3 regions of the Stenotrophomonas sp. YJH_SMC_16 genome follow, and region 1 is predicted to be linked to each of the others. Evidence: predicted binding sites of a transcription regulator. Region 1 holds the regulator's gene; each other region holds the start of a gene.
The links. Region 1 encodes FliA, which starts transcription of late flagellar genes. Its sites were predicted from a motif close to TAAAGTTTNNCNNNCNNNGGCCGATAA; they were not measured.
Positions count from the first base shown of each region.

Region 1 (10,532 bases):
CCCAGGCCGAAACGCTGGGCTACACGGTGGTCGACCCGGCCACCGTGGTCGCCACCCATCTGTCGCACCTGATCCGCGAACACGCACCCGAGCTGCTCGGCCATGAGGAAGTGCAGCACCTGCTGGCCAACCTGGCCAAGAGCGCGCCCAAGCTCGTCGAAGATCTGACGCCGAAGGCGCTGCCGCTGTCGGCGGTGGTGCGCGTGCTGCAGAACCTGCTGGTCGAGCGCATTCCGATCCGCCAGCTGCGCAAGATCGCCGAGGCACTGGTCGAACATGCGCCCAGCAGCCAGGACCCGGCCGTGCTGACCGCCGCGGTGCGCACCGCACTGGGCCGCTTCATCGTGCAGGAGATCGCCGGAATGTCGGCGGAGCTGCCGGTGTTCACCCTCAACCCGCAATTGGAACGTGTCTTGCAGGAGTCCACGCAGGGCAACGGCGCCGCGCTGGAACCCGGACTCGCAGAGCGACTGCACCAGAGCCTGGCCGAATGTGTCAGCAAGCAGGAAGCGCGAAACGAGCCGGCGGTCGTGCTGGTACCGGGCCCGGTGCGCGCCGCGCTGGCGCGCCTGGTCCGCCACAGCGTCCCGTCGCTGTCGGTCCTGGCCTACAGCGAGGTGCCGGAGGACAAGCGACTGAAGCTGGTCGGAACGATCAGCTGACGCCGCCCACCGATGCGCCAGAAAACAGACACCACTTTCGAACCAACGCAACAGACAGACACCAAGGGGAACCCGCACCGTGCAGACCACCGACCACCCGAGTTCTCCGACCGCCACCCCGCCGTCTTCGTCCCGTGACCACAGCATGAAAATCAAACGATTCGTCGCCGCCGACATGCGCTCGGCCATGAACCTGGTGCGCAAGGAACATGGTCCTGACGCCGTGATCCTGTCCAACCGCCGGATCGAGGAAGGCATCGAGATCGTCGCCGCCGCGAACTATGACGAGAGCGCCGTGCAGCGTGCACTGGAAGCCTCGCGCCGTGACGTGGCACCGCCGCCGGCACCCAAGCCGCGCACCGCCGCCGATGCCGTCATTGCCGCAGTCACCCGCCGTCGCAGCAACACCCCCGCTCCGGAACCGGTTGCCGCGACCACCTCGGCCGTGGCCGCCCTCGCCCGCGCCGCGGTCGGTGCCACCGGCCGTACCCTGGACAGCGCCGACGAGATCGTGCCGACCCGCGGCAGCACCGGCTTCGCCGCGACCCTGGCCCGCGCTGCCGTCAACGAACCGGCGCTGCCCGAACAGATCTTCGCCCCGTTCGCCGAGGCCATCGTTGCACCGGCATCGGCACCGGCCGCCAGCGCGCCAGCCAACCGTGCCCGCTTCCAGGTCGACCCGCCGCACGAGATGCATCACGAAAGCGCGGCCCCCGCCGTGCAGCCGCCGCCGCTGCCGGGCGCGGCTCCGACCGAAGCACAGCCGGAGATCGCCGCCAGCGAACCGGCAGTGGCCGACGCCGTCATCGAAACCTCGCCGGAGCCCACCCTCGCCCCGGCCCCGGTGCTGACCGTGGTCGCCCAGGACGACGCCGAGATCCGCCAGCTGCGCCAGGAAGTGGCCGGCATGCGCCAGGTGATCGAGCGCGAGATGAACCGCTTCACCGACGAGCGCCTGCGTGGCTGCCCGGTGCGCGCCACCGCGCTGGACCTGATGGACGAGTACGGTTTCGACGCCGGCCTGGCCCGCGACGTGGCCATGCAGATCCCGCTGGAGACCGAAGCCCACCGTGGCCGCGGCCTGATGCTGGGGTTGATTTCGCGCAAGCTGCCGATCGCCCCGGTCGACCCGCTGGAAGAAGGCGGCGTGATCGCCCTGGTTGGCCCGACCGGCGCCGGCAAGACCACCACCATCGCCAAGCTGGCCTCGCGCTTCGCCGAGAAGCACGCGCCGCGTGATGTGGCCCTGGTCACCACCGACACCACCCGCATCGGTGCCCGCGAGCAGCTGTACGGTTACGGCCGCCAGCTCGGCATCGCGGTGCACGAGGCCAACAGTGGCACCGACCTGGACCAGCTGCTGGAACGCCTGAAGGACTACAAGCTGGTGCTGATCGACACCGCCGGCCTGGGCCCGCGCGACCGCGCGCTGGCCGCCCAGCTGCAGTGGCTGCGTGCCGCCCGCCAGGTGCGCACCCTGCTGGTGCTGCCGGCCAATACCAGCTTCGGCGACATGGACGAGGTGGTCCGCCGCTTCGGCGCCGCCAACCTGCAGGGTCTGGTGCTGAGCAAGCTGGACGAGACCGGCCGCTTCGGCAACGCCCTGTCGGTGGCCGTGGACCATGCCCTGCCGATCACCTGGGTGACCGATGGCCAGGACGTTCCGGAGGACCTGCACCGGGCCAGTGCGGCCAATCTCGTACTTCGCCTTGAAGATTTGCGCCGCGCGGCCGATATGCCCTGCAACCCGGAGTTGAACCATGCCGTCGCGTGAGTACGCCAAGCTGACCAAGACCTTCCCGCTGTCGGCCACCCGCAGCGAGCCGCTCGGCCCTGTGCGCACCATTGCCGTCACTGGCGGCAAGGGCGGCGTGGGCAAGACCAACGTTTCGGCCAACCTGGCCGTGGCGCTGGCTGGCATGGGCAAGCGCACGCTGCTGCTGGACGCCGACCTTGGCCTTGCCAACATCGACGTGATCCTGGGCCTGAACCCCACCTTTACCCTGGCCGACCTGGTCGCCGGCCGCTGCACGCTGGATGACGTCATCGTCGAAGGCCCGAACGGCGTGCTGGTGGTCCCGGCCGCGTCCGGTCGCCGGCACATGGCCGAGCTGGCCCCGGCCGAGCACGTCGGCCTGGTCAACGTGTTCTCCGAACTGGAACGCGAACTGGACATCATGGTGGTGGACACCGCCGCCGGCATCACCGATGGCGTGCTGACCTTCTGCCAGGCCGCGCAGGACACCGTGGTGGTGGTCTGTGACGAGCCGGCCTCGATCACCGACGCCTATGCGCTGATCAAGGTGCTGTCGCGCGAGCGCGGCGTGGACCGCATCCAGGTGGTGGCCAACATGGTGCGCGACCCCAACGAGGGCCGCGTGCTGTACGAAAAGCTGACCCGGGTCTGCGAGAAATTCCTCGCCGATGTCTCGCTGAACTATCTGGGCTGTGTGCCGCAGGATGATTGGCTGCGCCTGTCGGTGCAGCGCCAGCAGCCAGTGGTAAAGGCCTACCCGTCCAGCCCGGCCGCGTTGGCGATCACCGAGATTGCCCGCCGTACCGCACGCTGGCAGGCGCCGACCGAACCGCGCGGCGGCGTTGAGTTCTTCCTCGAGCGTATTCTCAAGCAGCGCGGGGTGGCCGCATGAAAGGCGCAGCCCAGTACCGGGAAGTCCAGCGCACGGCGGCCAACGAGGTCATCGCCCAGCATTCGGACCTGGTGCGGCGCATCGCCCACCACCTGGCCGCACGCCTGCCGGCGAGCGTCGAGGTCGACGACCTGATCCAGGCCGGCATGATGGGACTGATCGAAGCCTCGCGCAGCTATGACGCCGACCAGGGGGCTTCGTTCGAGACCTATGCCTCGATCCGCATCCGCGGTTCGATGATCGATGAGATCCGCCGTGGCGACTGGGTGCCGCGCTCGGTGCACCGCCGTGCACGTGATGCCGCCGCCACCATCCGCCGCCTGGAACAGAGCAGTGGCCGTGCCGCCAGCGCCACCGAAGTGGCCGCCGCGATGGAGATGCCATTGCCCGAGTACCTGCGGCTGATGGAAGACGCTGCCCGTGGCCAGGTGCTGAGTCTTGAATCGCGCATCGAGGACCAGGGCGAGCTGGACACCGTGGCCCAGGGCGGCCCGACCCCGCAGCAGGTGCTGGAGCGCGGCGAGTTCGGCCGCGAGCTGGGCAAGGCCATCGGCCACCTGCCCGAGCGCGAACAGCTGGTGCTCTCGCTGTACTACGAGCAGGAACTGAACCTGAAGGAGATCGGCGCGGTGCTCGGCGTGAGCGAGTCGCGGGTCTGCCAGATCCACGGCCAGGCGGTACTGCGCCTGCGTGGCCGGCTGAAGCTGTTCGAGGCCGCCGACGCCGGCCTCGAAGAATGAACATCCCCGAGGCGGCTGCCCCCGGCCGTCCGGAATGAACAACAAAGGAATTCTGCTTTGAACAAGAACATGCGCATCCTGATCGTCGACGACTTCTCGACCATGCGTCGAATCGTCAAGAACCTGCTGGGCGATCTGGGCTTCACCAATACCGCCGAAGCCGAGGACGGGCATGCCGCGCTGTCGCTGCTGCAGAGCCAGCCGTTCGATTTCGTGGTCACCGACTGGAACATGCCGGTGATGACCGGCATCGAGCTGCTCAAGGCGATCCGTGCCGATGCCAAGCTGAAGACCCTGCCGGTGCTGATGGTCACCGCAGAAGCCAAGCGTGAACAGATCATCGAAGCCGCCCAGAGCGGCGTGAACGGCTACATCATCAAGCCGTTCACCGCGCAGACGCTGGAAGAGAAGCTCGGCAAGATCTTCGAACGCCTGGCGGCCAGCGCCTGATGGATACCACGGTCGACAAGAGCGCCCTCGCCCTGCGCCTGCAGGAGGCCCTGGACGCACTCGAGTCCGGTGACGAAGCCGCCTGGCGGCAGCGCATCGACGGACTGGTCGCGCTGCGCACGCAGCCGATGATGAGTGGGCTCTCGCGGCTGGCCCGCGAACTGGGGCAGGCGCTGGGTGAACTGCCGACCGTGCCGAGCGAAGCCGGGGAACTGGACGATGCCTGCGCGCGCCTGGACCACGTGGTGGCGATGACCGAGCAGGCCACGCACCGCACCCTGGACCTGGCCGAGGAATGCCGCAGCCTGACCGAACAGCTGCGCGCCGAAGGCCTGCAGCCGGGCCAGGACGCGCAGCTCGAGCGCATCCGCCACAACCTGACCGAGATCGCCCTGACCCAGAGCTACCAGGACCTGACCGGGCAGATCATCCGTCGCGTGGTGGGCATCGTCCGCCGCGTGCACGAAGGCTTCGGCGCACTCGGCCTGCCACCGGAACAGCATCGCACCGACCCGGAACTGGCCGGGCCGGCACTGAAGGGACTGGACCGCCACGCGGTCTCGCAGAACGACGCCGACGACCTGTTGTCGGATCTGGGGCTGTAAGCATGAGCGCGGTATCCGACGACATCACTGCCGATTTCATCATCGAGGCACAGGAAATCCTGGATCGCCTCGGCGAACAGCTGGTGTCGCTGGAGCAGGCACCGCAGGACAGCGATCAGCTCAACGCGGTGTTCCGCGGCTATCACACGCTCAAGGGCGGCGCCGGATTCCTCGGCGTCACCGCCATGGTCGAGCTGTGCCATGCCGCTGAAGAAGCGCTGGGCGCCGCGCGTGCCGGCCAGGCGGTGCTGCAGGCCCATCACTTCGACGCGGCCCAGCAATCGCTGGACTACCTGCAGTCGATGCTGGATGCAGTTTCCTCCGGCACCGAGCCGGGCTATGCACCGCCGGACCTGATCGCCCAGTTCGACGTACACGGCGGTGCCGTGGCGGCACCCGCCGCCGCAGCAGCACCCGCCGCGGGTGGCAGCGACCTGATCACCGACGACGAATTCGAGGCCCTGCTCGACCAGCTGCATGGTGGCAACGCGCCGACCGCGGTCGCACCGGCGAAGAAGGCCGACGACGGACTGATCAGCGAAGACGAGTTCGAAGCCCTGCTCGACCAGCTGCACGGTGGCGCTGCACCGGGCACCAAGCCTGCTGCCGCCATGGCACCGGCGCCGGCTGCAGCCCCGCGCCCGGTCGCCGCACCGGCACCGGTGGCAAAGCCGGCCGCCAAGCCGTTGGCCGAGGCCGAACATACCGTACGCGTAGACACCAAGCGCCTGGACGCGATCGTCAACCTGATCGGCGAACTGGTGCTGTCACGCAATCGGCTCAAGACCCTGCGTGCACGCCTGCGCGATGAAGAATTGGACCGCGCCGTGTCCACCCTGGACATCGCCACGGCCCGCCTGCAGTCGGCGGTGATGCGTACCCGCATGCAGCCGGTGGGCAAGGTCTTCTCCCGCTTCCCCAAGGTGGCCCGCGACGTCGCCCGCTCGCTGAAGAAGGAAGTGGACCTGGAACTGATCGGCGCCGAGACCGAGCTCGACCGCAACCTGGTCGAAGCGCTGGCCGACCCGCTGGTGCACCTGGTCCGCAACGCCATCGACCATGGCGTGGAAATGCCCGACCTGCGCGAGGCGCAGGGCAAGCCGCGGATGGGCCACGTGCGGCTGTCGGCGCAGCAGGAAGGTGACTACGTCAGCATCGAGGTGCAGGACGATGGCGCCGGCATCGACCCCGAAAAGCTGCGTGCCAAGGCACGCGAGAAGGGCCTGATCGATCCGGAAGCGGCCGCGCGCCTGAGCAGCGAGGAATGCCTGCACCTGGTGTTCCTGCCCGGCTTCTCGACCAAGCAGCAGGTCACCGACATCTCCGGCCGCGGCGTCGGCATGGACGTGGTGCAGTCACGCATCCGCGAACTGAGCGGCCAGATCCAGATCCAGTCGGAGCTGGGCCGTGGCAGCCGCTTCCTGATCCGCGTGCCGCTGACCCTGGCGATCCTGCCGACCCTGCTGGTTCAGGCCGGTGAGGACGTCTACGCGCTACCGCTGGCGCGCGTGATGGAAGTGCTGCACGCACCGCGCACGTCGCTGGGCTGGTTCGATGGCCGTGCCGTGCTCGATCGGCGCTCCCACACCCTGCCGCTGGTCGATCTGCGCCAGTGGCTGGATGTGACGCCCGCCGCCTCGCCCCTGCTGACCATCGTGGTGCTGCAGGCCGGCGAAGCGCGCTTCGGGCTGGTCGTGGACCAGGTGCGCGGGCGCGAAGAAGTGGTCATCAAGCCGCTGCCGAAAGCCCTGCGCGGCCTGCGCGGTTATGCCGGTGCAACCTTGATCGGCGATGGTCGCATGGCCTTGATCCTGGATGTGGACGGGCTGCGATGAACCCCGCCAGGGCCATGCCCGGCAACCCGAAAAACTGTGACTACCGTCTGTACGCGATCTACCGGTGTCTCAAGTCCCATTCATACACGCCGATACCGGAACCATGGATAGACTCAGCCTCATTGGACTCTTTCTCGCCCTGGCCTCGCTGGTCGGTGGCAGCATCCTCAAGGGCGCCGGCCTGGCGTCGTTGTGGTCGCCTGCCGCGTTCGTGATCGTCATCGTCGGCACCGTCGCCGCGATTTTGCTGCATACCTCGCCGGCAGTGTTCAAGCATGCGTTCAAGATCGTGCGCTGGGTCGTGCGCCCACCGCACAGCGATCGCCGCGAACTGATCCAGCAGATCGTCGAGTGGAGCAACATCGCCCGCCGCCAGGGCCTGCTGGGCCTGGAATCGCAGGTGGAAGCGCAGCAGGACCCGTTCCTGCGCAAGGGCCTGCAGCTGCTGGTCGATGGCGTTGAACCCGAATCGATGCGGCACATGCTGGAAATCGAACTGGGCAGCCAGGAGCATCAGGACCAGGCCGGCGCCAAGGTCTTTGAAGCGATGGGCATCTACGCACCGACCCTCGGTATCATCGGCGCCGTGCTCGGCCTGATCGCGGTGATGAAGAACCTGGCCGACCCGAGCAAGCTCGGCCACGGCATCGCCGCAGCGTTCACCGCCACCATCTACGGCATCGCCTCGGCCAACCTGCTGTTCCTGCCGGTGGCCGCCAAGCTCAAGAGTGTGATCTCGCACAACACCCGCGATCGCGAAATGGTCATCGAAGGCCTGATCTCGATCGCCCAGGGCGAGAACCCGCGCAACATCGAAACCAACCTCTCCGGCTTCCTGCACTGACATGGCCCGCCGCAAGCACCACGAAGAGCACGCCAACCACGAAGCATGGGCGATTCCCTATGCCGACCTGATGACGCTGTTGCTGGCCTTCTTCGTGGTCATGTACGCGATTTCCTCGGTCAACGAGGGCAAGTATCGGATCATGGCCGACGCGCTGACCGATGCCTTCGGTGGCGCACCGCGCACCATCAATCCGGTGCAGGTGGGTAACAAGCAGGTGCAGGGTGGCGGCTGGGACAGCCCCTCGGTGATCAAGTCCGGCACCAAGATCGGACCCTCAGCGCCTGCACCGTCGCACGACCCGACCCTGCTGCCATCGATGGCCTCGCAGATGCGCATGCCGGTGTCGGTGCACAACCAGGAGCAGATCGCGCGCGCCGAGCGCCAGCTCAACAGCATCGCCGACCGCCTCACCGCCGCACTGGCGCCGCTGATCGACCGCGGCATGATCAGCGTGCGCCGCACCGAACTGTGGATCGAAGTCGAAATCAACAGCGACATCCTGTTCCCGACCGGCTCGGCCGCGCTGGACGTGCATGCACGGCAGACCCTGGCCAGCCTGGCCGAGGTGCTGCGTGACGTGCCCAACAGCGTGCGCGTGGAAGGGCACACCGACAATGTGCCGATTGCTACCGCCACCTTCCCTTCAAACTGGGAACTGTCGGCCGGCCGCGCGGCCAGCGTGGTGCACCTGTTCGCCGACCAGGGCGTGCAGCCGTCGCGGCTGGCGATGGTCGGCTACGGCCAGTTCCGCCCGCGCGAAGAGAACGACAGCGCGCAGGGCCGCAACCGCAACCGTCGGGTGATGGTCATCATCCTGGCCGACACCTCGCATTCGGTGGACCCGCTCGGCCAGCGCCTGAACGCAGCCACCGGCGCCACCGACAGCACCGCTACCGAACAGGCCGCCGCAACTCCGGCCAGCGCCCCCACCTCCCCCATCGCACCGGTGAAGTTGCCGCCGGTGCCGGCTGGCAGCCGCGTCGGCGCCGCCGTTCCCCCGGCAATGAAGGAGTAAACCGATGCGCATCTGGGCAGTCGCCAACCAGAAGGGCGGAGTCGGCAAGACCACCACCACCCTCGCCCTCGGCCGTGGCCTGGCCGCGCTTGGCCATCGCGTGCTGCTGATCGACCTCGATCCGCACGCCTCGCTCAGCCGCGCCTTCGGCGTGCCGGTGGATCCGCCGCCGGCCGGCGTGCTGGAACTGTTCGGCGCACCGCCGGCCGATCTTTCCAGCCTGTGCCATGCCAGCAGCATCCATGGCCTGGACTATGTCTGTGCACAATCCGCGCTGGCCACATTGGAACGCCGCAGCGCCAACCAGCCCGGCCTCGGCCTGGCCCTGCAGAACGCGCTTGCCCGCCATCAGGGACAGCACGACTACATCCTGCTGGACTGCGCACCCACCCTCGGTCTGTTGATGATCAACGCACTGGCCGCGGCCGACCGCCTGATCATTCCCACCCAGGCCGAGCCGCTGGCTCTGCATGGCCTGGAGGGGATGGTCCGCACTGGCGAGATGGTCGAGCGCTCGCGCCGCCGCCCGCTGCCGATCTCGATTCTGCCCACCCTGTTCGACCGCCGCACCCGCGCCGGCAACGAATCGCTGCGCACGATGCAGGATCGTCACGGCACCCGCGTGTGGGAAGACGCCATTCCCATCGACACCCGCATCAGCAACGCCGCCGGCCTGACCCTGCCAAGCGTTGGTGAGGACTACCCGGGCCGCGGCCTGGCTGCCTACCGCCGCGCCCTGAACTGGATCCTCGGCGAGGATGCCCGCGCCCTGGAGCAGGCCGCATGAACAGCACCGGCGTACTGGACGACTATCTGGACGAACTGCTGGGCGAAGCGATCGCCGTGGCGCCACCGGCTGCACCGCCGCCGGCCAGCGACGAAGCGTGCCCGGCGATTGCAGCGGACGCCGAACGCGAGCCGACCTGGGACGATCTTCCGGCCGAAGTGATCTACGAGACCGACACCGCGGCCACCACACCGATTGAGGACGACGCTGCGCTGGAAGCTGCATTCGAGGCCGCTGCTGGCGCGCCCGAGCGCGAGCCGACCTGGGACGACCTGCCGGCCGAGGTGATCTACGAAACGGAGACTGTTGCCGCTGCCCCGGCAGAGGACGACGCAGCACTGGAAGCCGCCTTCGAGGCCGCCGCAATGCCTGTCGCCGCTCCCGAGCGCGAACCGACCTGGGATGACCTGCCTGACGAGGTGATCCACGAGACGCCCCCTGCTCCGGCTGCCGCCAAGGCAGGTCCGGAACCCACCTGGGACGATCTGCCGGACGAAGTGATCTACGAGACCGATACGGCCGACAGCCATCGCCTCGCCCACACCGACAGCCCCGGCCTGCAGGCTGCATTCGAGGCCGCAGCAGGCGGCGAGGACGTTCCTGCGCCACCACCGGCCGTAGTCACAGCACCCGCTCCAGCGGCACGCACCGATGCCGCGCCGCCACCGCGCGTGGCCGTGGACGCGCCAGCAGGCAACCGTCCGAACAGCTGGCAGGAACTGCAGGCACAGGCACATCGGCCCGCCAGCAGTCCGCATCCGCAGAACCGACGCGCCGGCGAGCGCACCTCGCGCTGGTTGCGCCTGCGCTGCGGCACCCAGGCCTATGCACTGGAACTGCTGAAGGTGCAGGAAGTGGTGCTGCCGGTGCCGCTGCTGCCGCTGCGCGGCACCGCACCGGCCATGCTCGGCATCATGAACCTGCGCGGCCAGGTGGTGCCGGT
Region 1 covers NZ_JCAFRH010000002.1:5,431-15,962, reverse strand. The annotation lists gene flhA (flagellar biosynthesis protein FlhA) at 1-662, shown strand, start outside; gene flhF (flagellar biosynthesis GTPase FlhF) at 808-2,436, shown strand; gene AC5P6E_RS04805 (MinD/ParA family ATP-binding protein) at 2,423-3,310, shown strand; gene AC5P6E_RS04800 (RNA polymerase sigma factor FliA) at 3,307-4,050, shown strand; gene cheY (chemotaxis response regulator CheY) at 4,108-4,500, shown strand; gene AC5P6E_RS04790 (protein phosphatase CheZ) at 4,500-5,105, shown strand; gene AC5P6E_RS04785 (chemotaxis protein CheA) at 5,108-6,940, shown strand; gene AC5P6E_RS04780 (flagellar motor protein) at 7,044-7,784, shown strand; gene motD (flagellar motor protein MotD) at 7,786-8,802, shown strand; gene AC5P6E_RS04770 (ParA family protein) at 8,807-9,589, shown strand; gene AC5P6E_RS04765 (chemotaxis protein CheW) at 9,586-10,532, shown strand, end outside.

Region 2 (10,532 bases), on a different contig from region 1:
TTGAAGTGCTTCCCAACCGATCCGTCTTTCCTCGCGCCAAAGGGGCCGCTGCCGAGCGGATTAGGAACCACGACTGGGCGAACACGCCTCTGGGAGCGCCGGAACACTGGCCATCGGCGCTCAGGAGCGCGGTGGAGCTGATGTTGAATTCGCCAGAGAGCATGTATCTGGTTTGGGGCTCAGGGCTCATCTTTTTGTTCAACGACGCCTACACGCCGATCTTGGGCCCGCGTCTGGATCGAGCCATGGGGAGCCCCCTGCGCGGGCTGTGGGCCGACGCGTGGCCGGCAGTTAAAGAGCCGATCAAAAAAGCGTTTAGAGGCGAAGGGTCTCGGTTTGAGAACTTACCCATCGCGATGAACCACTATGGCCAGCACGAAGACACGTGGTGGACCTTCTCATTCTCCCCGCTCTATGGCGAGGGGGATGGGGGGCGCCGTCGCCTTCTGCGTGACCAATGAGGTGACCGGTCTGATCACGGCCCAAGAGCGGCTCGCCCGTGAGAACAAGCGACTCATCGCGCTGTTTGAGAAGTCCCCGCTGTTCATCGCCTTTTTGCGTCGAACGAACCTTCCCCAGCAACTCCGGCAGCGTGAAAGGCTTGTGCCGCAGGATGACGTCTCGTTGAAGGGCATTCGGGTCTGCCTCTCAGTCCGCCGGCGTAGCCAGTGACCGGCATGCCCCTTAACGAGCGAAGGCGTGCACGTCCATTCGTCCCGGACAAGGCCACGTCCAGAGCCAGAAAATCGCCAGCCGGTTGCTGTGCTAGGCGCTCGACAGCGGAATCAGCTTCGTCGTAGGCTCGTCTTCCAGCATGATGATCGAATCAGCACGGAGTATGCCGGCCCCCCGTGGGGCCGGCATCCATCAATGGTTGGTCTTCAGCCTCAGAACGTCGACCACTCTGCTACAGATTGTCCCGATACCCGCTTGGGGATGTGGAGAGAGTGAACCGAAGCTCGGTTCGGCTGGTTGGATTCGGTTCCCTCAATTTTGAAGAGAGAAGCCGCCTTTTCAAGCTCACTCGCTTGCTCGGCCATCGATCGGGCCGCGGCACTTGCCTCCTCTACCAAGGCAGCATTCTGCTGCGTTGCCTCGTCCATCTGAGCGATTGTTTGATTGACCTGCTCAATTCCCGAGGCTTGCTCTATGCTGGCTTGGGCGATCTGGCGCACGATCTCTCCAGTCTTAGCTGCTGAATGTCCCAGCTCTCCCATGCTTGCCTCTGACCGCCTCGCAATCGAAATCCCGGCCTCGACCTGGCTGGTCGATTCATCAATGAGTGCCTTGATGTCCTTTGCGGACGCGGCGGCACGCTGAGCGAGTGTGCGTACCTCCGAAGCGACTACAGCGAATCCGCGCCCCTGCTCCCCAGCGCGAGCCGCCTCAACCGCTGCGTTCAATGCAAGGATGTTGGTCTGGAAGGCGATGCCGTCAATCAGGGTAACGATCTCGCCAATTCGTTGCGACGATGAATTGATCTGTCCCATCACCTCGACCACTTCACTAACGACGCGAGTGGTGTCTGCAACCGCTTCACCTGCATTTTCGGAGGAGGCGTTCGCTTGCTGTGCATGCTCAGCGTTCTGGCGTACCGTCGAGGTCAGCTCTTCCATTGATGCGGCAGTTTCCTCCAAGTTTGCGGCCTGCGATTCGGTCCTGCGTGAGAGGTCACTGTTCCCTGCCGCGATTTCATCGGCTGCGGTAGCGATGGACGCAGAGGCTTGCTGGATGCGCCGCACGATCTCGGTCAGGTTTCCTGCAGTTCGATTCACATCTCGCTGCATTGCTGCAAAAACGCCTTGGTAGTCTCCTTCGATTCGCTTGGTCAGATCGCCCTCGGCCATCGCACTCAGGACCGCTGAGAGCGCGCTCAAACTCTCGTCTGCTGTAGCCATCAACCGATTCAGATCTTCAATCATCACCCGGAAATCATGGTGATAGGCTTGCGCATTGCCGCGGACGCTGAAGTCACCAGCGGCTGCTGCTTGGGCAAGTCGCTTGATGTCTCCGTTGATCGCTTCCAAGCTGAACTTGGCCGCGTCCATGGACTCGTGGATGATTGCGCGTGTGCCGGGCAAGCGCTTCGCGTCGCGGCTGAGGTTTCCTTGCGCATACTCATTCAGAACCTCTATAGCGTCGACAATCGCATCCAAGTGCTCAAACACCATGGTGTTCATCCCTGATGCCAGCTCGCCGTAAACGCCTGGGAAGTCCGTCTGCATGCGGAAGCTAATGTCCTCGCCGGCATGCATGTGAATCATGGTTCGGGTCTGATTAGAGAAGCGCTGGAGCATCTCAATCATGCCATCCGTGGATCGGAGCATTTGTCCGACCTCATCAGGGCTTTCATCTCTGTGACGCACATTTAGATCGCCTTGCGTTACCGCTTCGATCGAGGCTAAGACCTTCGAAAGGGGGCCAGTCAGGCTGCGAGAGATAAGCCAGGATGCAAGCGCTCCAATGACGAGGCTCAACGTTCCGAAGGTCGTCAGCAGGCCAGTAGTCCTGAGCGATAGCGAAGCTGCTTCCTCCGCACCTTCCTTCACCAAGCGGTGCTGCAACGTGGTGAAGTCAGTAAGAGCTGAATTCCAGTTGTCAGAGGCTGGTCTGACCTTGGTGACTAGAAGGAGATTGGCCGCATCGTAGTCACCGGACTTGATAAGCTGATCCAACTCCTTGTTGAGATCGCTGGCCGCGACCGCCGCGCTGTTGACCCGCTGCCTCAAGGCTTGGGTCTCAGCGGTGCTGGCTGGTCTTGAGGTAAAGGCAGTCCAGCGTTGGTCGTACTCTGACTTCAGCTTCTCCATTCTGTCGGTGTCAGCAGCTACATCCGAGCCTCTTTTCAGGAGCATGTCGCGACGAAGCAGCATCATCTCTTTGTTCAGCGCGAGCAGTCCATAGAGCTCACCCATGCGGGCGACACGTAAGTTGACTGCCGATTCAAACTGTTGGCGCTGTTTGTAGGTGCTGTGCAGAGCGATCCCAAGAATGGTCGCAATCAAGGCCAGTAGGATGACGAAGCCGAGCGTCAGCCGGGTGCCCACTTTCAGGCGGCGCATTGTGTACATTTTGTGAAATTCCGTAGTCAGTCGATTCCCGACTGCCGGGATGTCTGCTTAGGGGAGGGACCCGGCAGGCAGTAAAGCATTAACGGCCCGCCCGAGCTCTTCTTTAGCTATCTAGGCTGAGTTGAACTACCAGTTAGAGCGCTCTCGGTCTCGAGGGTGTCTACCTGTACATTCCTCAGATGTATGTCAGCACGCTAGAGACAGTTGTGGGCATAATTTCAGGAGGGGATTGCTTAGGACTGTTTCGTCAATGCGGACAGGACACTCTGCAAGGTCAAACGACACGGACAGAGTACCGCTGTCCACTCGACCTAGTGCTAACTCGGATGAATGCCGGTGGCTATCAGATCGCAGGTGGGGACTGCGCCTGTAGGCCTAGTTGACGTGTATCAGCAAGGCCATGGAAGAACTGTGGTCGCAAGGGCATGTCAGTCGAACCATCACCGGCTTGTCCGCCGATATGGATGTCGCGAGATGCGATCTCGCTGACGATGGCGTTGCCTCGATCCCTGACGTTGCGGTTGCGCCATCGCCCACGAAATGCGTGGTCGTGGTGATCAAGTGTTGATCGGCCAGGGAGTTAGCAGCACCAGCCTTGCCTTGGAGAGCCTCGAAGATCGGCGCTGCGTAGTTGCGCACCCGTGCCAGATCTTCCTAATAACCCTCATGCCTGCGACTCCACGGACCTTTATCCGGAGTTGTCACGGTCGCTGCGGAAGTCGACTCCATTCCGGTCACCGGGGGGCTCGACATAGGCTATACGCGCGATCTCACGCAGCAGTTCGGACTGCGTGCTGCGCACGACCGATATGCCGGCCAAAGCCGCAGTGAAAGCTAGTCGTACAAAACTATGATGATTGTGTCGTCACTTGGGTGAACGCTATCGGCCTCTGAGGCCACATCCAGTGTGCTTGCGAGCTGTCGAACGGTCGCCTTCTACCAGAACCCAAGGACTCGCCACCAAGCGCTGCCCACTATCGCGAAGATGAGAAGTTCAACCAGGCACATGACCAGGCCGACCTTCCACCACACCCCCAAGGTGACAAAGCCACTACCAAAAATGATGGGCGACGTGCCGGTGGCGTAGTGAGTCAGCGTCATCATGATGGCCGAGGAGGCCGTCATCATCAGCATGAAGAGGGGGACATAGTCGGCGGGTATGAACAGTGCCCCCACACCGAGGAAGGCGAGCAGCATTGCGCTGATGTGGGCGGTGGTGCTGGCAAACAGGTAGTGGGAGAAGACAAAGACCAAAATGAGCACGGCTGCGATTGCCTGCCAGTCCATGCCACTTGCGGTGATGGAGTTCTTCATTGCCTCTGTAAACCAGGAAATCACGCCCAGCTTGTTGAGCTGCTCCGCCATCATTACCAGCGCGCCGAACCATATCAGGGTGTCCCAGGCGCTCTTCTCGGAGAGCACATCGTCCCAGTCCAGTGTGCCGGTGATGATCAGCACGAACAGGCCGACAAGCGCCACGACCGTGGGGTCCAATGTCCACGCGGGGCCGAGGATCATGGCGGGGATGTTCGCCCAGAGAACCAGCAGCAGGCCGAAGGTTCCGATCATCACCTTCTCCTTCGGTGTCAGCGGCCCCATCGCCTTCAACTCGCCCTTGGCAAAGTTGACGGCGTTGGGCGTCACTTTCAGTTCCGGCGGAGCCATCAAATAGATGACCAGCGGCATCACAGTTAGACAGGCCAGCCCCGGCAGGAGCATGCACAACGCCCAGCTTGTCCAGGATAGGTGCAACTGTTGATTGGTCGCCTTGGCGACAAAATCCACTACCAATGGATTCGGTGCGGTCGCAGTCAGAAACATGGCCGATGTGATGGGGTTGGCATGGTAGTTCACCAGCGCCAGATAGGTTCCGACCTTGCCCTCGGTGCCTTTGCCTGGATCGGAATCAAACGCGTTGGCTATCGATTTCATGATCGGGTGGACAATGCCGCCACCGCGAGCCGTGTTGCTGGGGGTAAAAGGCGCGAGCACCAACTCGCATATCGTGAGGCCGTAGCCGATTCCGAGCGTGCGCTTGCCAAGCAGTGCAATGAACAACATGCCTATACGGTTGCCCAGCCCTGTCTTCTTCAGGCCGCGAGAGATCAGAATCGCAAGCACGATTAGCCAGATGAGCGGACTCGAGAAGCTCGAAAGTGCGTCGGTGATGGCGCCCTTTGAGCTGCTCGCTGTCACCTGGGACAGTGCTACCAGTACCAGGGCCATCATCGCCATTACACCGATCGGCATCACTTTGAGGATGATGGCGACGATGGTTGTGATGAATATGGCCACCAGCGCCCAGGCCTGGGGTGTCAGTTCGGCAGGACAGGGCAGCAAGAGTAGAACGATCAGCACGACCGTTGTTGCCAATGCCTGCGGCAGCTTGAATGGCACTGCGCGCCTGAAGTATTGGAACGCTGATCTGAAACGATTTGGCATGGCCGAGCCTGACTCTATCCGTGCGTGGACGGGGAAAAACTCTCAAAGCAGCACACAAGGCTGGTAACCGCTCACGGCTCGCGGCGCGGGGGCTGCCCGAAGTGGTGCATGAGATTCAAGTGAGCTTGCACGTAAGCACCGCTGCTGAAGCAGCGTGCCATGGGTGAGCTGGCAGCAGCTTCTGCCACCTCGGCTCTGGCCGCGTCCTTGTCTTCGCTTTTGAGCGCCAGGTCGGCCAGAACAGTCACCCGCGCCGGTAACACCTCCACGAAGCCTCCTGACACATAGAAATGAAATGGCGGCTTGTCGGCCGCATCCGGGTAGATCAGGAGGAGGCCCTCGCGCAGCGTTGCCAGCATTGGTGCGTGCCTTGCCATCACGCCAAATCTGCCAGCTTGGCCGGGAAGGCTGACCTCCCGTACGTCGCCCTCCCAATGCACCTCGATAAGGCTTGCGACCGAAAGAATGAATGTCTGCCGGGTTCGGCTGATGGACGTAGGCTCAGGTGTAGACAGGGTATGCGAGGGCATGGAGGGCGACATTGAGATCCTGGGGCAGGTACCCGGGGGGGGGCGTGTTTGCCACGCCCGCGGCACGGATGGTTTGACCCATCAGCGGAACACGAGGCCGCCGTCGATCAATGGTGCTTGTCCCGTCATGTAGTCCGAATCCGGTCCTGCAAGGAAGGCAACAAACGCAGCCACGTCTTCCGGAGTCTCCACTCGGCCCAACGTGATGCCTTTGACGAACTTTTCATAGCTGGCCCCAATTGGAGCGCCGGTGATTTCGGCCATGCGCTGGTCGATCTCCACCCACATGTCGGTGCCAACCACACCGGGGCAATAGGCATTGACGGTGATGCCGTGAACCGCAAGTTCCTTTGCCGCCGCTTGCGTAAGGGCCCGGACAGCGAACTTCGTTGACGAATAGACGCCGAGAAGCGCGTAGCCCTCATGGCCGGCGATGGAGCTGGCGTTGATGATCTTCCCGCCGCGACCCAGGGCCTTGAACTGCTCTGCGGCAGCCTGGATGCCCCAAATCGTGCCTTGAACATTGATGCGATAGATCGCCTCGACCTCGGTCTGCGTTACATCGGCGAGCGGCTTGACCTGCGATACTCCAGCGTTGTTGACGATGATGTCAAAGCCGGCAAGTTCTTCGCTTGCACGATTCACCGCTGCAAATACCTGGGAGCGATCACCCACATCCGCAGTGATGACGATTGCCTTGCGTCCCATGGAGGAGATCTCTTCGGCCACCGCCTGGAGTCGGTCCACTTTCAGGTCAACCAATGCAACGTCAGCACCATCACGCGCCAGGCGCAAGGCAATCGCGCGACCAATGCCTTGCGCAGCGCCGGTAACCAGCGCAGCTTTTCCACAGATATTCATATTGTGAGCTCTCCAGCGATCAGATCGATCCGGTCCATGCAATGGCCCGCGCGTTGCATCGACATCGCTGCGGCGCGGGGTACTGGTGGCGGATCAGGCGTTCAGCGAGCGGGGCTCGCTTCATGCAAATGGTGCGGCGCAGCATGCCGTCCTGCCATGATCTTGATCAATTCAGATGGCAAGCCGCAGGGGGGAATGCTCCGCCGGGTCAGACTCGCTCGACGGGCAAGCAACCATCGCGTGTCCTGGGCCTATGAGCCCACGCGGTCGACGAGTGGCGGGGCGCGGGGGCCGACCCTTGGAAGATCCTTCAGGAATATTGATTCCACGACATTGCCGAGGAGCGTCGCGCATCCATTCACCAGCGTACGGGTGGTGCCGTCGGCCTGACGCACTCCCCACCGTAACGGCCAAACCCGCTTACGCGGCGGGCACGGCATTGGAACGACTGCGCTTCCGATAGAGAATCACCCGGTTTCGCCCCGCACTCTTCGCTTGATAAAGCGCTTTATCTGCCTGCCTGATTGCCAGATCGGGAACCGACTCCGTATCAGGGCAGTGGCTGACGCCGGCCGAAGGCTCCACCCGTTGCGAGGGATGGCGCTTTCTTTGCGATTGCCTCGCGCGACCGCGAAGAGCTTGAGGACACGTGTCGCCTGATGAACGAACAGGCCGCGCTTCAGATCGACGCCCTGGCGTCCGATGAGCAGCGGGTGTCACTCCGACTGAAGGCCGAGAAGGCGCTACAGGCCGCCAGACGTCTGGCTGAAGAAGAGGGCTTGATGCTTGCTCAGGCACAAGCGCGCAAAGCGAGAACCGTTTTCAATGAGGCTGATTTGGTTCTATCCGCCAAGGCGGAGGATTATCGCGATCTGATCGTAGAGAAGTTGCGTGAGCACGCTTACGTGAAAATCATCTCCGTGCGGAGAGACAGCCGTCATCTGATCTTTGTAAGGCTAGAGGACGGGAGTTGGTCCGATCCAATGTGGGCCAATCGCAAGCTCCTAGTTGCATGCTACCGCGCGAGAATCGCCAATGGGTTTGATCTCAGTTCCTTGAGTCACTGGGGAAAGACCAAGGCCAAGATTCGCCAGATCTTGTTGCCCAGAGCGGCTCAGCTCCTCCAGTTGGAAGGTGTCAAACGACTCTTGGCCGATGCGCTTGCGAGGGGGCAGCGGGCTGTGGTCATGGGCTCGTTTGTTTTCTGGTATGAGAGCTTCAACAACGTTGGATGGCTGGTGAAGGAGCGTGCGGCGGACGGCGCAGGAGGCGATGCCGACGCTGTTTGGAGGGAGGGGAAGATCGTCTCAAAAAACCACGGTCGGATCGTGGTTCTTCCTTACACGAAGAACAATGGGGAGAACGTCAACGGTCATACGAAGAATTCAGCGCATGACGGCGAGGCCAAACCCAGGCATCCCGATGACGTGGTGGAGATTCCCTTTGAAGAACTCAAAGGAGATCTTATGATCGGCCTGTTTGGAGAGCTTCAATATGAGTAGTCGTAGGGATGCTTTGCGCCCCAAGGAGCTGTAATAGGCCCCGGTCTCCGCTGTGCTGCTGCCTCGGCGGCGGCCGGTGTCCGGCTTGGATCAGTCAGGCGACGGCGACTGGAATTCGTCGCGGCTAAATTGATCTGCAGCGGCAGTACATCCAGGCCTTGGCTTCACGTCGTTTGCTGGTGGTCATGTCTGACGCATATATCGCCCCGTGTGGCCTTATGGTTTGGATGTTCTTTCGGTGGTGATGGTGCGGAATGAGCTGCGCGTCGCTTTATACTCGTCGGGGCTAAGAACCTCTCTCCTGGCCGTATTCAGAACGCCAGAAACAAGCTGCTCGTACACGGCGCGCCTGTTGATTCCAGAGTCTGGGATATGCACAGCAGCCTCGTAGAACATGCCATCCATCAGGTAGAAGGATACGCGTAGTTGGAGTCGATATTTTCGCCAAGCACGATTGAATTGGGATTCAACGGAGTTGTCATCGTTCTCGGGTATGAGGAAGAACAATACGAATGTATTGTTCTTGGACAGTTCGACAAGTCTTTCGAATGTATCGAAGTCAGGTGGGTGTGAGCGGATCACCTCGATCACAATATTTGGCTTTAACCTGGTGGGGTGGAACGTGGCGGTAGCTCTTCCGCAAAGATCTGACTCAATGTAACTGCCATCTGGGCAAATTACTCTTGCACTGGGCCCTGTGAACCATCTGTAGTCGCTGCCGGCGATGGCGTTGAATACTGGTTGTAGCTCGTACGTTTTCGATTCGCCTTTACTTGCAGCTGGACGCCCGGTTTCCTTGTGAATGTAGGCGCTGAACCGGGGCACAAAGGTCACGATCTCAAAAGAATCGCCTGCGTTCTTAAGGAAGTTCTCCAAATACGCGATGCAGCGATCATGGTTCGTGTCGTGCGGATCGCCTTTCAGTTTTGCTTTCGACGGTTGTCCCAATGCCCTGAAGTGCTTTCGTGTTGGGTGGTTGACTGGGACGACGATCTGCGATTCGCTATTGAAAAGGACAGTTGAGCGCATTTCGGCAAGCGACAAAGCATCCCGGATATCATCCTCTGTATACGTCTTTTGGTTGCTCCCGGTGACAATCATCTTTCCGTCCTGGGGATGGTGGAAGGATGATCTCTCGTCAGGCCCCTCTGCGCAACTCTATTGGGATCTTACTTTTTGAAGCAGCAATGGTTTTGCGAGTGGGGTCCAGGCCAAGGGGAAAGGGGAAAGGCCGATCAACTTTGCGTCCAGCTCATCTTGTAGAGTTCTAGGTAGGCGTCTTCCTGCATCTAGTGCCTCTACTACGTTCGCATGATCATGGCTCCGATCTTCTTCGATCAGACTTTGAATCCACTGCTCGCATGCGTTGTACTGTGATGCGCGCATTGCCGCGATGTTCAACGCATTCGAGAGCTCTTCAAAGGTCTGGTATTCTCGCGATAGAGAAACACCGATTGCTGTCGACTCCCGATCGGGGAGCATGCTAAGTAGGTACTGAGACCCTGTACGTTCCAATTTGAAGCCGCAAGCGCGCAGATAGGATTTTGCCTTTTTTAGGTTCATTGGAGGTTCCTTTGAGCGCGCAATCTATTGCAAACTAGAAGCTTGTCAATGGATGGCGTCTTGCGTGTGATGCCTGCGATTGGTTTCCTTCGATCTCCGGAAATTGCACCAGTGAGGCTGGATTCGTGAGTTTCTGTGCGGCCGGTCTGGATTTAAGCCGTCCCGCTCCTTCTGATCTACCTCAGTCCGCTAATGGTCGCGGCGGTGGCACTGCTGTTTGACACGACACATGTTGGATATGAGCAGGCGTTGGTGTGCTTACCGGTTCGGCGCACGCGCCGACCCAAGGCAATGCGCTAACCGGTCGATGGAGTTGATGAAAGCCCCCGGAACCATTGATGTGATCTCTTCTTCCTCCTGAGGCTGTTGTGCATGCGCTTGGAGGATGCGGAAAGGCGCTATCTGTAATGCTGCGGCAAGCGGTGCCGATTGAGCAGGTTGGTGGACTGGCCAAATGAACGCTGGAATAAGGTGCTCAACTCTGCCGCGAATGCTGTCATCTGGACAGTCCTCGGCCACGCTTTGCATTCCTTTTTCGCTTCGGCAGAAGAGTCGGGTTCTGC
Region 2 covers NZ_JCAFRH010000003.1:291,335-301,866, reverse strand. The annotation lists partial or broken gene AC5P6E_RS08885 (hybrid sensor histidine kinase/response regulator) at 162-558, shown strand; gene AC5P6E_RS08880 (methyl-accepting chemotaxis protein) at 888-3,062, opposite strand; gene AC5P6E_RS08875 (DASS family sodium-coupled anion symporter) at 4,008-5,468, opposite strand; gene atpC (ATP synthase F1 subunit epsilon) at 5,585-6,043, opposite strand; gene AC5P6E_RS08865 (acetoin reductase) at 6,125-6,904, opposite strand; gene AC5P6E_RS08860 (diguanylate cyclase domain-containing protein) at 7,325-7,624, opposite strand; gene AC5P6E_RS08855 (hypothetical protein) at 7,564-8,406, shown strand; gene AC5P6E_RS08850 (hypothetical protein) at 8,623-9,507, opposite strand; gene AC5P6E_RS08845 (hypothetical protein) at 9,565-9,969, opposite strand.
Region 2: AC5P6E_RS08880 (methyl-accepting chemotaxis protein) is a predicted target of FliA. The motif match lies at 3,151-3,177, and genes of this name have one in related genera.

Region 3 (10,532 bases), on a different contig from region 1:
GACGGTCAGTCAGTGGCTACGATGCGCGCACGTCCTCCCCCGGGATCCACCCATGCAGCGTTTCCAACGTCCGGCCCTGGTGTTGGCCGCCTACCTCGGCACATTCCTCGCCTCGCTGGACATCAGCATCGTCAACGTCGCCCTGCCGACCCTGCAGCAGGCGTTGCACACCGACATGGCCGGCCTGCAATGGGTGATCAACGCCTACGCGATCGCGTTGTCGGCGCTGATGCTGTCGGCGGGGCCGCTTGGGGATCGTTACGGTCATCGGCGGATGTGGCTGCTCAGCGTCGCCACCTTCACGCTGGGGTCCCTGCTGTGCGCTTGTGCCGGCAATCTTGTAACTCTGGTGGCCGGGCGCGCAGTGCAGGGCATCGCGGGCGCATTGTTGATTCCCGCCGCAATGCCGATCCTCAGCCACGCGTTTCCCGACCCGCGCCAGCGTGCACGTGCGATCGGTGGCTGGTCCGCGTTCAGTGCGCTGGCCCTGGTGCTGGGCCCGCTGCTGGGCGGCGTGCTGGTGCAGCGCGCCGGATGGCCCAGCATCTTCCTGATCAACCTGCCGTTGGGCCTGCTCGCGCTGGCGCTGGGCGTCTGGGGAATTCCGGAGCGGCGGCATCCGCAGCACGCCGCACTGGACCCCGCCGGGCAGCTGCTCAGCATCGTCGCGCTGGGTGCGCTGAGCTATGGCCTGATCGCGATCGGCGAGCATGGCCTGCTGGCGCCGGTGGCCCTGCTGGCGCTGGGCGTCGCAGCCGCCGGACTGATCCTGTTCGGCATCGTTGAACGCCGGGTCGTACGCCCATTGCTGCCGCTGGACCTGTTTGCCGACCGCCGCTTCGGCATGTTCAACCTGGCATCGTTCGTGCTGGGCTTCACTGCCTATGCCAGCCTGTTCTTCCTGTCGCTGTTCTTCCAGCAGGCGCAGGGCCACAGCGCTGCGCAGGCCGGCTCCCAGCTGGCTCCGCAGTTCCTGTTGATGGGGGTCGTCTCGCTGTTGTTCGGTCGTCTGGTCGTCCACCTCGGGCTGCATGCCGCGCTGGTGCTGGGCTACGCCCTGGCCGGGATAGCGCTGTGCGCGATGGCCACGTTCGAACCGGCTACGTCGCGTGCTTTTGCCAGCGCTGTGCTGGTGCTGCTTGGCATTGGCATGGGGCTGGCAGTGCCGGCGACCGGCATGGCGGTCATGGCCAGCGCGCCGGTCGAGCGCGCGGGTATCGCCTCAGCCACGATGAACGCGTTACGCCAAGCAGGCATGAGCCTGGGCATCGCGCTGCTGGGCAGCTTGATGGGCCGGCGCGCCGTGCAGCACTTCGCCGTTTCCGCGCAGGCGGCCGGGCAGCGGGGGCTGGTGGCACAGGCGCGCGAACTCATCCTGCAACCAAGCTCGATGCACGCCACGCCGCAGACACTGGCGTGGTATCGCAGTGCGATGGCCAGTGGTTTCGGCTGGGCGATGGCTGTGGCCGGTGCGCTGGTCCTGCTTGCTGCGCTGGGTCTGTATCGCCAGCGCGCACCGGCCTGACGCGCAGCGGTCAGCCCTGCTGGCGCTGCGGGCCCTCTGCCGTGCGTTCGATCTCGTGTGGCTGCTGTTGCTGCTGTTGCTGCTGTTGCTGCTGGCGCGCATTGGCGTGGCGAGCGTGCCCACCTTCACGACCGATCGTGGCCATGTGCTGGCGGTTGCGGCTGATCGCCTCGCCGCCCTTGCGGCCTGCGACACGTGCTTCGGCCGGACTGAATTCATGCGCGTTGCCGGAGGCATGTGCGGCACGCCCGCCCTTGGCAGCGATCGCGCGCTGCTTGTCCTGGTCCATTGATGCAAAGCCCCGGTTGGAGCTGCGCGGGTTCTGCTCAGTCATGTGAAATCTCCTGCAGTGTGGACGCCGCCTTCGTAGACGGCAGCATCCATGCTTGGCCATCGCACGCTAAGTCCAGGTCGCCATCTTCGCCACGGTTTTCACGCGCCCTGCGCACGGGGCTGATGGCGCAGCCATTCAGGCGGGTGGCGCAACCCGTAAGCGCTTTCGCTCAACCGAGGTCACCGCCGCTGTTGATAGCATGCGCGACAACGCCACTCGCCTGGCCACCACAGGGACGTAGAACATGAACAGGATTGGAGTGATCGCATTGCTGGCCTGTATCGCCCCCGTCCATGCAGCCAGCCCCCTGTTGTCCGGCAGCTTTGTTCACGTCGGCTATTCGGCCACCGACGAACAGCTGCCAGCCGCGCAATTGCCGCTGTTCCTGGATGAACTGCAGGACCTCGGCAACGACACGATCATCCTCGGTCAGGTGCGTGCCACCCGTGCCGGCGTGGGATGCGCCAGCGGTGTGCAGGATTTCGAATGGATTGCCGGCTTTCCCGGCAAGCTCGGCACCGTGCTCGATGCGGCAGCCGCGCGCGGCATGAAGGTCGTGGTGGGCACCACCTACAGTTCGGGGCAGTGCGCCACCTTCTGGCAGGGCCAGAATGCAACGGCCGTGGCACAGGATGCGGCGCAGTCGCTGGCGCAGTCGCTGGCGCAGCTTGGCCAGCAGTACGGATCGCATCCGGCGTTCGCCGGCTGGTACATCACCGACGAGCCGGCACAGGTGCCGATTGATCGCGCACCGTTCTATCGCGCGATCGTGACGGCGCTCAAAGGCAGTACACCCTCGCGGCCGGTGATGGTGGCACCCTACCTGGCGTCATCCAGCGTGGATCCGGTCAGCGTGGGCCGGGCTGCTGCACAGTTCCGTACAGCCACCGGCGTGGACGTGCAGATCTGGCAGGACGGCATCGGTGCTGCCTCGCATGCCCGATTGTTCCAGTGGGATCGCGCGGGTCATTCCACCGAGGCGTACTACGAGGCGCTGTCGGCGGCGCTGGGTGCCAGCGGCCTGTGGGCCGACATCGAACTGTTCAACCATGGCAGCCCCTTGTTCCTGGAGACCGGCAACGGGCTGTCCGGTGCCTATCGCTCCGCGTCGGTGCAGCGCATCAACCAGCAGTTGTGGAGTGCGCGTTCGGCCGGCAAGCGCGTTGCCTGGCTCAACCAGTACCACATGTCCGAGGTGGTCGGCCCCGGCCAGGGGTATGGCGAATCGCCGCGGATGATGAACACCTATCGCGGGTTGTATGGCCTCGGTGCGTCCTACAGTGTCGATCCGGTGCAGACCACCTACAGCTACAGCACGGCGCCGGACGCAAACTATCCCGACAGCACCGGGCATGAACTGTTCGATCGCCGGGTGGGGGATCCGCGCAACCCGATGGATGCCGGCTGGGTGGGCGTGCACGGCAATGTCAGCATCACCATCGACCTCGGCCAGCGCCGGCGGGTGGACTGGATCGGCCTGCACACGATGACCCGCCCGGCCTGGGGCATCGTCACGCCGACGTCGGTGGAGGTGATGTGCGCTGAGCCGGGCTCTGCCGCAACCCGCATCGGCGTGCTGTCGGCGCCATTCACCCAGGCCGGGCTGAGCGGTTCGACCGAAGAGGAATACGTGCTGGGCAATGCCGCGCCGCTGGCCGCGCAGTGCCGCACGCTCGAGCTGCGGTTGGCCAATGGCAGCTGGACCTTCCTCAGTGAAATCGAGATGGCAGCCGAACAGTAGGTGCCTCAGCGCTGGGGTGTGTCGCGCAGTCGCTGCGCGAACGGCCGCTGCTCAAGCGCCTGCAGTGCGTCGCGCAGCACCTGCTCCAACGACTGTCCAAGATCGGCATCGAGGCTGCGCGCCGCGCGAGCCGTGGCCTGCCACTGCGTCTGCAGCGCCGGCAGCGCCTGCAGTGCGCGCGGGCTCAACTGCAGGATGCGCTCACGGCTGTCTTCACCGACCGCAGCGTGCAGCCAACCGTCGCGCACCATCGCTGAAACCGTCTGGCTGAGTGCCGAATGGCTGAGCCCGCAGGCCAGTGCGAGGTCCTTGATGCGGCAGGGGCCCTGCGCCATCAGCGTGCGCAGCACCGGGGTGTAGCGCGGCCGGTAGTCCAGCTTCAGGTCGCGGTAGGCCTGCTCGACCGCCGGGTCGAGCTGGTCGAGCAGGGCCCGCAGCAGCGTTCCCAGGGAGGCATGTTGGAGATCCATGGTCGCGATGATATATAAGCACTTACATATCATCAACGTGGAGTGCGGTCATGGTGGTTTCGTGGATGCTGGGCGCGCTGCTGGCGGCGTCCTGCCCGGCCCAGGACGCGGTGCTGCAGGCGGCGGCCACGGCGATACAGGCGCAGTACCTGGACGTGGCCGAAGGCGCGCGCATTGCCGAGGTGGTGCGCGGCTGGTCCGCCCAGCAGCGCTATGCGGACAGCTGCGCGGACCCGAAGGTGTTCAGCGCACGCCTGAACCAGGACCTGGACGTGTTCGATGGCCACTTCCATGTCGAGCGGGTGGATGCCAGCGCCGGCCAGGATGACTGGCTGATGGCCTGGCGCGCGGATGCACGCAGCAATGGTGCGGGCGTGCGCGAGGTGCGGGTGCTGGAAGGCAACATCGGCTACCTGCGCCTGAGCACCTTCTATCCGCTCGATCTGGCCCGGCCGAAGCTGGCCGCGGCCTTCACCCTGCTGGCCGACACCGATGGCCTGGTGCTCGATCTGCGCCAGAACGGGGGGGGGGATGACGGCAGTGCGGACCTGCTGGTGCGGACCCTGCTGGCGGCGGAGATCACCCAGGTGCAGTCACTGCAACAACGTGGCCAACGCAGTCCGGTACCGTTGCCACCGGCGAGCCTGGGGCTGTACCTGAAGCCGCTGGTGGTGCTGATCGACCGCCGCACCGGCTCGGCCGCCGAATTCGTCGCGTACTCGCTGCAGGCGCAGGGGCGGGCACGTGTCGTTGGGAGTCGAAGTGGCGGCGCGGCACATATGTTCGATGATCCTGTGCTGCTGCCGGATGGCTATCAGATCAGCATTCCCGACCGGCAGCCGATCAACCTTCGTACCGGAACCAACTGGGAAGGTACCGGGGTCACGCCTGATGCGGCAGGCGGTGACGATCCGCTGTTCGTCGCCCGGCAGCTGCTGGCCCGATCGGCATCGCCAAAATGAACGCACAATTGCAACCGCGCCCTATCGCAGACGACATGCAGCGTGCCTAGAATCGAAGCATCCCGGTAGTTCCCGGGCGCTTCGAGTGAATGGACTCAATGAAGATTCTGTTGACCGGCAGTTCCGGGCGGATCGGGCGTGCGATCTTCGGCGCGCTGGCGGCGGCCCACGAAGTGGTGGGGCTGGATCGCAGCCCATTTGCCACCACCCGCATCATTGCCGATGTCACCGATCGTCAGGCCGTGACGCGGGCGGTGCAGGGGGTCGATGCGGTGATCCATACCGCCGCCCTGCACGCACCTCATGTCGGCCTGGTGCCGGATGCGGTATTCCAGCAGATCAATGTGGAGGCGACCGCACACCTGTTGCAGGCTGCCCGCGAGGCCGGTGCACGCCGCTTCGTGCTGACCAGCACCACGGCGCTGTATGGCCATGCGGTAGTGGCGGGCGGATGCCGCTGGATCGATGAAGATACCGAGCCGTTGCCGCGCACGATCTACCATCGCAGCAAGCTGCAGGCAGAGGCGTTGGCCGAAGCCGCTGCGGCACCGGGCTTCAGCGTGCGCGTGCTGCGCATGGCCCGCTGCTTCCCCGAGCCACCGGAGCGGATGGCGATGTTCCGCCTGCACCGCGGCATCGACGCGCGCGACGTGGCCAGTGCACATGCCGCGCTGCTGCACGATGAGGGCGCTGCCTTCGCACGCTATATTGCCTGCGCACCGACACCGTTCCTGCGCGAGGATTGCCTGGAACTGGCGACCCAGCCCCGCCGGGTGCTGGCCCGCCGCGCCCCGCTGCTGCTGGCCGAGTTCGAGCGCCGCGGCTGGCCGCTGCCGTTGAGCATCGACCGCGTCTACGACAGTGCACTGATGCGCAGCACACTGGGCTGGCAGCCGCGCTTCGGCCCGGACGACGTGCTGCAGCAGTACGCGGCTGGCAGCATCGAGGTGCTGCCTCGGGCGCAGTGGATCAAGGATCGGGTTGCCGAATAGGACGGAACGGGGCGGGTTCCTGACCCGACCCTGAGCAGGTTCAGGAATGTGCAGGCGGAGCGCCTCAACCTCGTTCGCAGGCGGCCGCTAACCCGGTGCGCTTCCTGCGCCGGGCGGGTCCCGGCGGCCGGTGGCCTGCGCGACGGATCGCGCACCTGCGCGGTGCCCTCGCGGCGCCGGTCGTCCTGAACTGCCTTGCGGACCTTTCCATGCCTCCTTCCCGCTCCGCCGCTGCCCGCCGCTCGGGCAGCATTGCCCACAAGCTGATGCTGGGCACCGCTGTGATTGCACTGCTGTGCTTCGGCCTGACCGCATTCCTGATCTACCGACAGGCCAGCGCCAGTCTGATCAGCGCCTCGCGCCAGACCATGACCAGCGAGGCCAACGCCGAAGCGCGCCAGGTTTCGGCCGACCTGGGAACCGCCTTCGCCAGCAACGATGCCATGGTCGAAACCGTGCTCGCCCAACGTGCACGCGGTGACGTGCCCGATCGCGCCAGCCTGGCGGCAGTGCTTGGCGAACAGCTGCGTACCCACCCGGAGTGGCTGGGCAAGAGCACCATGTGGGAGGCCGATGCCTTCGACGGCAAGGATGCCGAGTTCGTCAACACCGAAGCGCACGATGCTACCGGTCGTTACATGAGCTACTGGGCCTGGCACGACGGCAAGCCGCAGCAGTCGACAATGACCGACTACACCGAGACCGCCAGCGGTTCCGGTGACTGGTACATGGTGCCCAGCCGCGACAAGCTGCCGAAGGTCAGCGAACCCTATGCCTATGACATCGCCGGGCAGCAGGTGCTGATGAGTACGCTGAGCACGCCGATCATCGAGAACGGCAGGTTCCTTGGCGTGTTCACCGTGGACTTTTCGCTGGCAGCGCTGCAGAAGCACCTGGCCACGTTGAAGCCGATGGGGGCCGGCCGCGTCGAACTACTGTCGCCGAAGGGCGTGGTGCTGGCTTCGGCCAATGCCGCCGAGATCGGCAAGCCGCGCAACGATGCCCTGACCCGCAGCATGCTGGCCGACATCGCCGCCGATCGTCCGTTCGAGGCCTTCAGCCCCGATGCGGCCGGCAACGTGCGCGTGTATGTGCCGCTGCGCGTGGGAGACGCCCCTCAGCGCTTCGCGCTGGGCGTGGTGATGCCGCATGCGGTGATCGTGGCCGAGGCGCGCCAGCTTCTGTGGCTGACCCTGCTGGTTGGCGTTGTGGCCGCGCTGACGCTGAGTGCCGGTGTCTATGTGCTGCTGCGCCGGTTGGCGATCCGCCCGTTGGCCGAAGCCGTGCGTGTGGCCGGCGATGTCGCTGCGGGCAAGCTGGACAGCACCCTGCCGGCACGCAGCGACGATGAAGTGGGGCGTTTGCTGGAGGCGATGCAGGGCATGCGCGGCCAGCTGCAGGCGGTGATGGCTGCGCAGGCGGAGATGGCGCGCCGCCACGATGCCGGCGAGCTCAGCTACCGCATGGATGCCTCGGCGTTCCCGGGCGAATACGGTCGCATGGTGGCCGACAGCAACCAGTTGGTGGCGTCCAGCAATGCAGTCACCCAGCGCTTGGTTGAAGTGATGCAGCGCTACGCCGTGGGCGACCTCAGCGTGGACATGGAAGCGCTGCCGGGCGAGAAGGCGGTCTTCACCGCTGCAATGGCCACCACCAAGAGCAACCTGGCCGCGATCAACGAGCAGATCCAGCAGTTGGCCGCTGCCGCCGCCGCCGGTGATTTCGCGGTGCGTGGTGATGCACTGCGCTTCGACCACGACTTCCGCCGCATGGTGGAAACCCTCAACACCATGATGCAGGTCAGCGATCACAACCTGGCCGAGCTGTCGACGCTGCTGCGCGCGATCGCCGCAGGCGACCTCAGCGCGCGCATGCAGGGCGACTTCCACGGCGTGTTCGCGGTGATGCGCGATGACGCCAACAGCACCGTGCAGCAGCTGACCCAGATCGTCGGACAGATCCAGCAGTCGGCAGCCAGCATCCGGCTGGCGGCGGGTGAGATTGCCGCGGGCAACAGTGACCTGTCGCGCCGCACCGAGCAGCAGGCGGCAAACCTGGAAGAGACCGCGGCCTCGATGGAGGAGCTGACCTCCACGGTGCGCCAGAATGCAGACCATGCGCTGCAGGCCAATACCCTGGCCGGTTCCGCGGCCGGCGTGGCCAGCGAAGGCGGCCAAGTGGTCAGCCAGGTGGTGCAGACCATGGAGCAGATCGAATCCTCTTCGCAGCGCATTGCCGAGATCATTTCGGTGATCGATGGCATCGCGTTCCAGACCAACATCCTGGCGTTGAACGCGGCGGTGGAAGCGGCGCGTGCCGGTGAACAGGGCCGTGGCTTCGCCGTGGTCGCCAGCGAAGTGCGCGCGCTGGCACAGCGCTCGGCGGGCGCTGCGAAGGAAATCAAAGCGCTGATCGACGCCTCGGTGGCGCAGGTCGGTGCCGGTGCGCAGCTGGTGCACGGCGCGGGCCGCACCATGCAGGAGATCGTGGGTCAGGTCGGTCGGGTCAACGAGATCATGGCCGAGATCTCGGCCGCGTCACGCGAACAGTCGGCCGGCATCGAGCAGGTCAACCAGACCGTGGTGCAGATGGACGAAACCACCCAGCAGAACGCCGCGCTGGTGGAGGAAGCCAGTGCCGCCGCGCGTGCGATGGAAGAACAGGCCGAGCAGTTGGCGGTGGCGGTCTCGCGCTTCCGTCTGCACGCCGAACCGGCAGCCGTGGCACGCCGCGCGGCCTGACCCCGCAAACGAAGACGCCCGGCGGGGGCCGGGCGTCGATTGCATCCTTGCCGCGCATCCCTGCGCAGTTCTGAGGGCTCAGAACATGCCTTCAAACGGGTTCCAGCTGGCGCGTCCTTCCACCTTCTCCAGGTAATAGCTGTAGTTGGTGCTGGAGGCGACCAGCAGGTTCATGGCGATGAACAACATCCGCCCCACGACGTCCGGAAGGAACATGGAGACGATGGCCAGCACGATGTTGATGCCGATCAGCACCAGTGCCTTGCGCCACATGCCCAGGATCAACAGGTAGATGGCGCCGAAGAACAGCGCAAAGAAGTTCAGGTTGATCTTCAGGCGGTCACCGAAGGACAGCGCCTTCCAGGCCTGCTTGAAGCCGGGATTCTTGGGGGCGCCGTGCTGGCGGAAGAAGTTGAAGCGGAACTGCCACTTCGGGCTGAACTGGGACAGGTCAGTGGTATTCATGGGAAACATCCCTGTTGGAAAACGTTTTCATGATAGGACAAGTCCTATTCAGGATCCAAGCTTCGGCGTCAAAAATGTGACGCCCGCCTTGTTCGTTGTGGTGCGGCGGGGCGCCGCACCGTCACCCATCCGCCTTGTTTTTAGGATAGGGTGCGCAGTTCCGCTGCCACCCCAGCTGAACCCGGGCGGCGGCGGGATGTCCATGGAGGTTGCATGACCACACCTGCTACACCGGAAAACGCACCGGGACCGGTGCTCCTGCCGACACCTGAAGTGGTGCAGGCTCAACAACTGCTCGCACGCCAGCAACTGGCGGTAGCGATGGACCGTGCACGCACGGCCGCTACGCAGAACGCGGCCGCGGCCGCGCTGGAAAGCGAGTAATCCGCAACACCGCCGATCGCGCTGGCGTGCTGCCAGCGCGATCGCGGCGCGCGCCGCCGGTCAGAACCGCGCGGTCATGCTCATGAAGTAGCTGCGCCCGGCCACGAAGTAGTCGGTGGAGCCTTCGGCATACAGCTTCTTGTCGGCCAGGTTGCTGACGCCGCCACGCAGGGTCAGTACCTCGTTGACGTTCCAGGCCGCGGTCAGGTCATACAACGTGTAGGCCTTGAGGAAGGTCGTCGCCGTGCCGGTCTGCTTGCCGGTGTACTGCGCCGACAGGCTGCTGGAAAACACCGTACTGGGCGTCCAGTCCAGCGACGAATAGCCAGAGAATTCCGGAGTATCGATCAGGTTGCGGCCGGTGGTCAGGTTCTTGGCTTCCTTCATCCAGGTCGCCGAGGTGCGCCAGCGCCAGTGCTCGCCGAAGCGGAAATTGAGGTTGCCTTCCATGCCGCTGGTGCGTGCGCGCTGCACGTTGCTCATGCGCGTCCACCAGATGCCGTTGAACCTGCCCAGCGGTGCGTACTCGATCTTGTTCCTGAAGTCGGTATGGAAGTAGGTCAGGCCCGCATCGACCAGGTCGTTGTCGAAGCTGATGCCGATCTCGCGGTTGGTGCTGGTTTCCGGGTCCAGGTCCGGGTTGCCGGCCATGTAGCAGCCGCCGCGGGTATAGCCCAGCGGGATCAGCGAGGTGCAGCCTCGGCCGCCGGACTGGGTGGCGGCGGTGGCCGAATTCTCGGTCAGGCTGGGTGCGCGGAAGCCTTTGGAAACGCCACCGCGGATGGTCCATTGCTCGGCCGGATGCCAGACCAGGTAGGCACGCGGGCTGACGTGGCCGCCGAACTTCTCATGGTGATCCAGACGTGCGCCGAGGGTCAGCGCCAAGGTGCGGTGCAGCTTCAGTTCGTCTTCGACGAA
Region 3 covers NZ_JCAFRH010000001.1:518,783-529,314, reverse strand. The annotation lists gene AC5P6E_RS02310 (MFS transporter) at 53-1,525, shown strand; gene AC5P6E_RS02305 (KGG domain-containing protein) at 1,536-1,859, opposite strand; gene AC5P6E_RS02300 (DUF4434 domain-containing protein) at 2,104-3,600, shown strand; gene AC5P6E_RS02295 (MarR family winged helix-turn-helix transcriptional regulator) at 3,606-4,070, opposite strand; gene AC5P6E_RS02290 (S41 family peptidase) at 4,121-5,032, shown strand; gene AC5P6E_RS02285 (NAD-dependent epimerase/dehydratase family protein) at 5,131-6,024, shown strand; gene AC5P6E_RS02280 (methyl-accepting chemotaxis protein) at 6,234-8,765, shown strand; gene AC5P6E_RS02275 (DUF2628 domain-containing protein) at 8,844-9,230, opposite strand; gene AC5P6E_RS02270 (hypothetical protein) at 9,444-9,614, shown strand; gene AC5P6E_RS02265 (TonB-dependent receptor domain-containing protein) at 9,675-10,532, opposite strand, start outside.
Region 3: AC5P6E_RS02280 (methyl-accepting chemotaxis protein) is a predicted target of FliA. The motif match lies at 6,089-6,115, and genes of this name have one in related genera.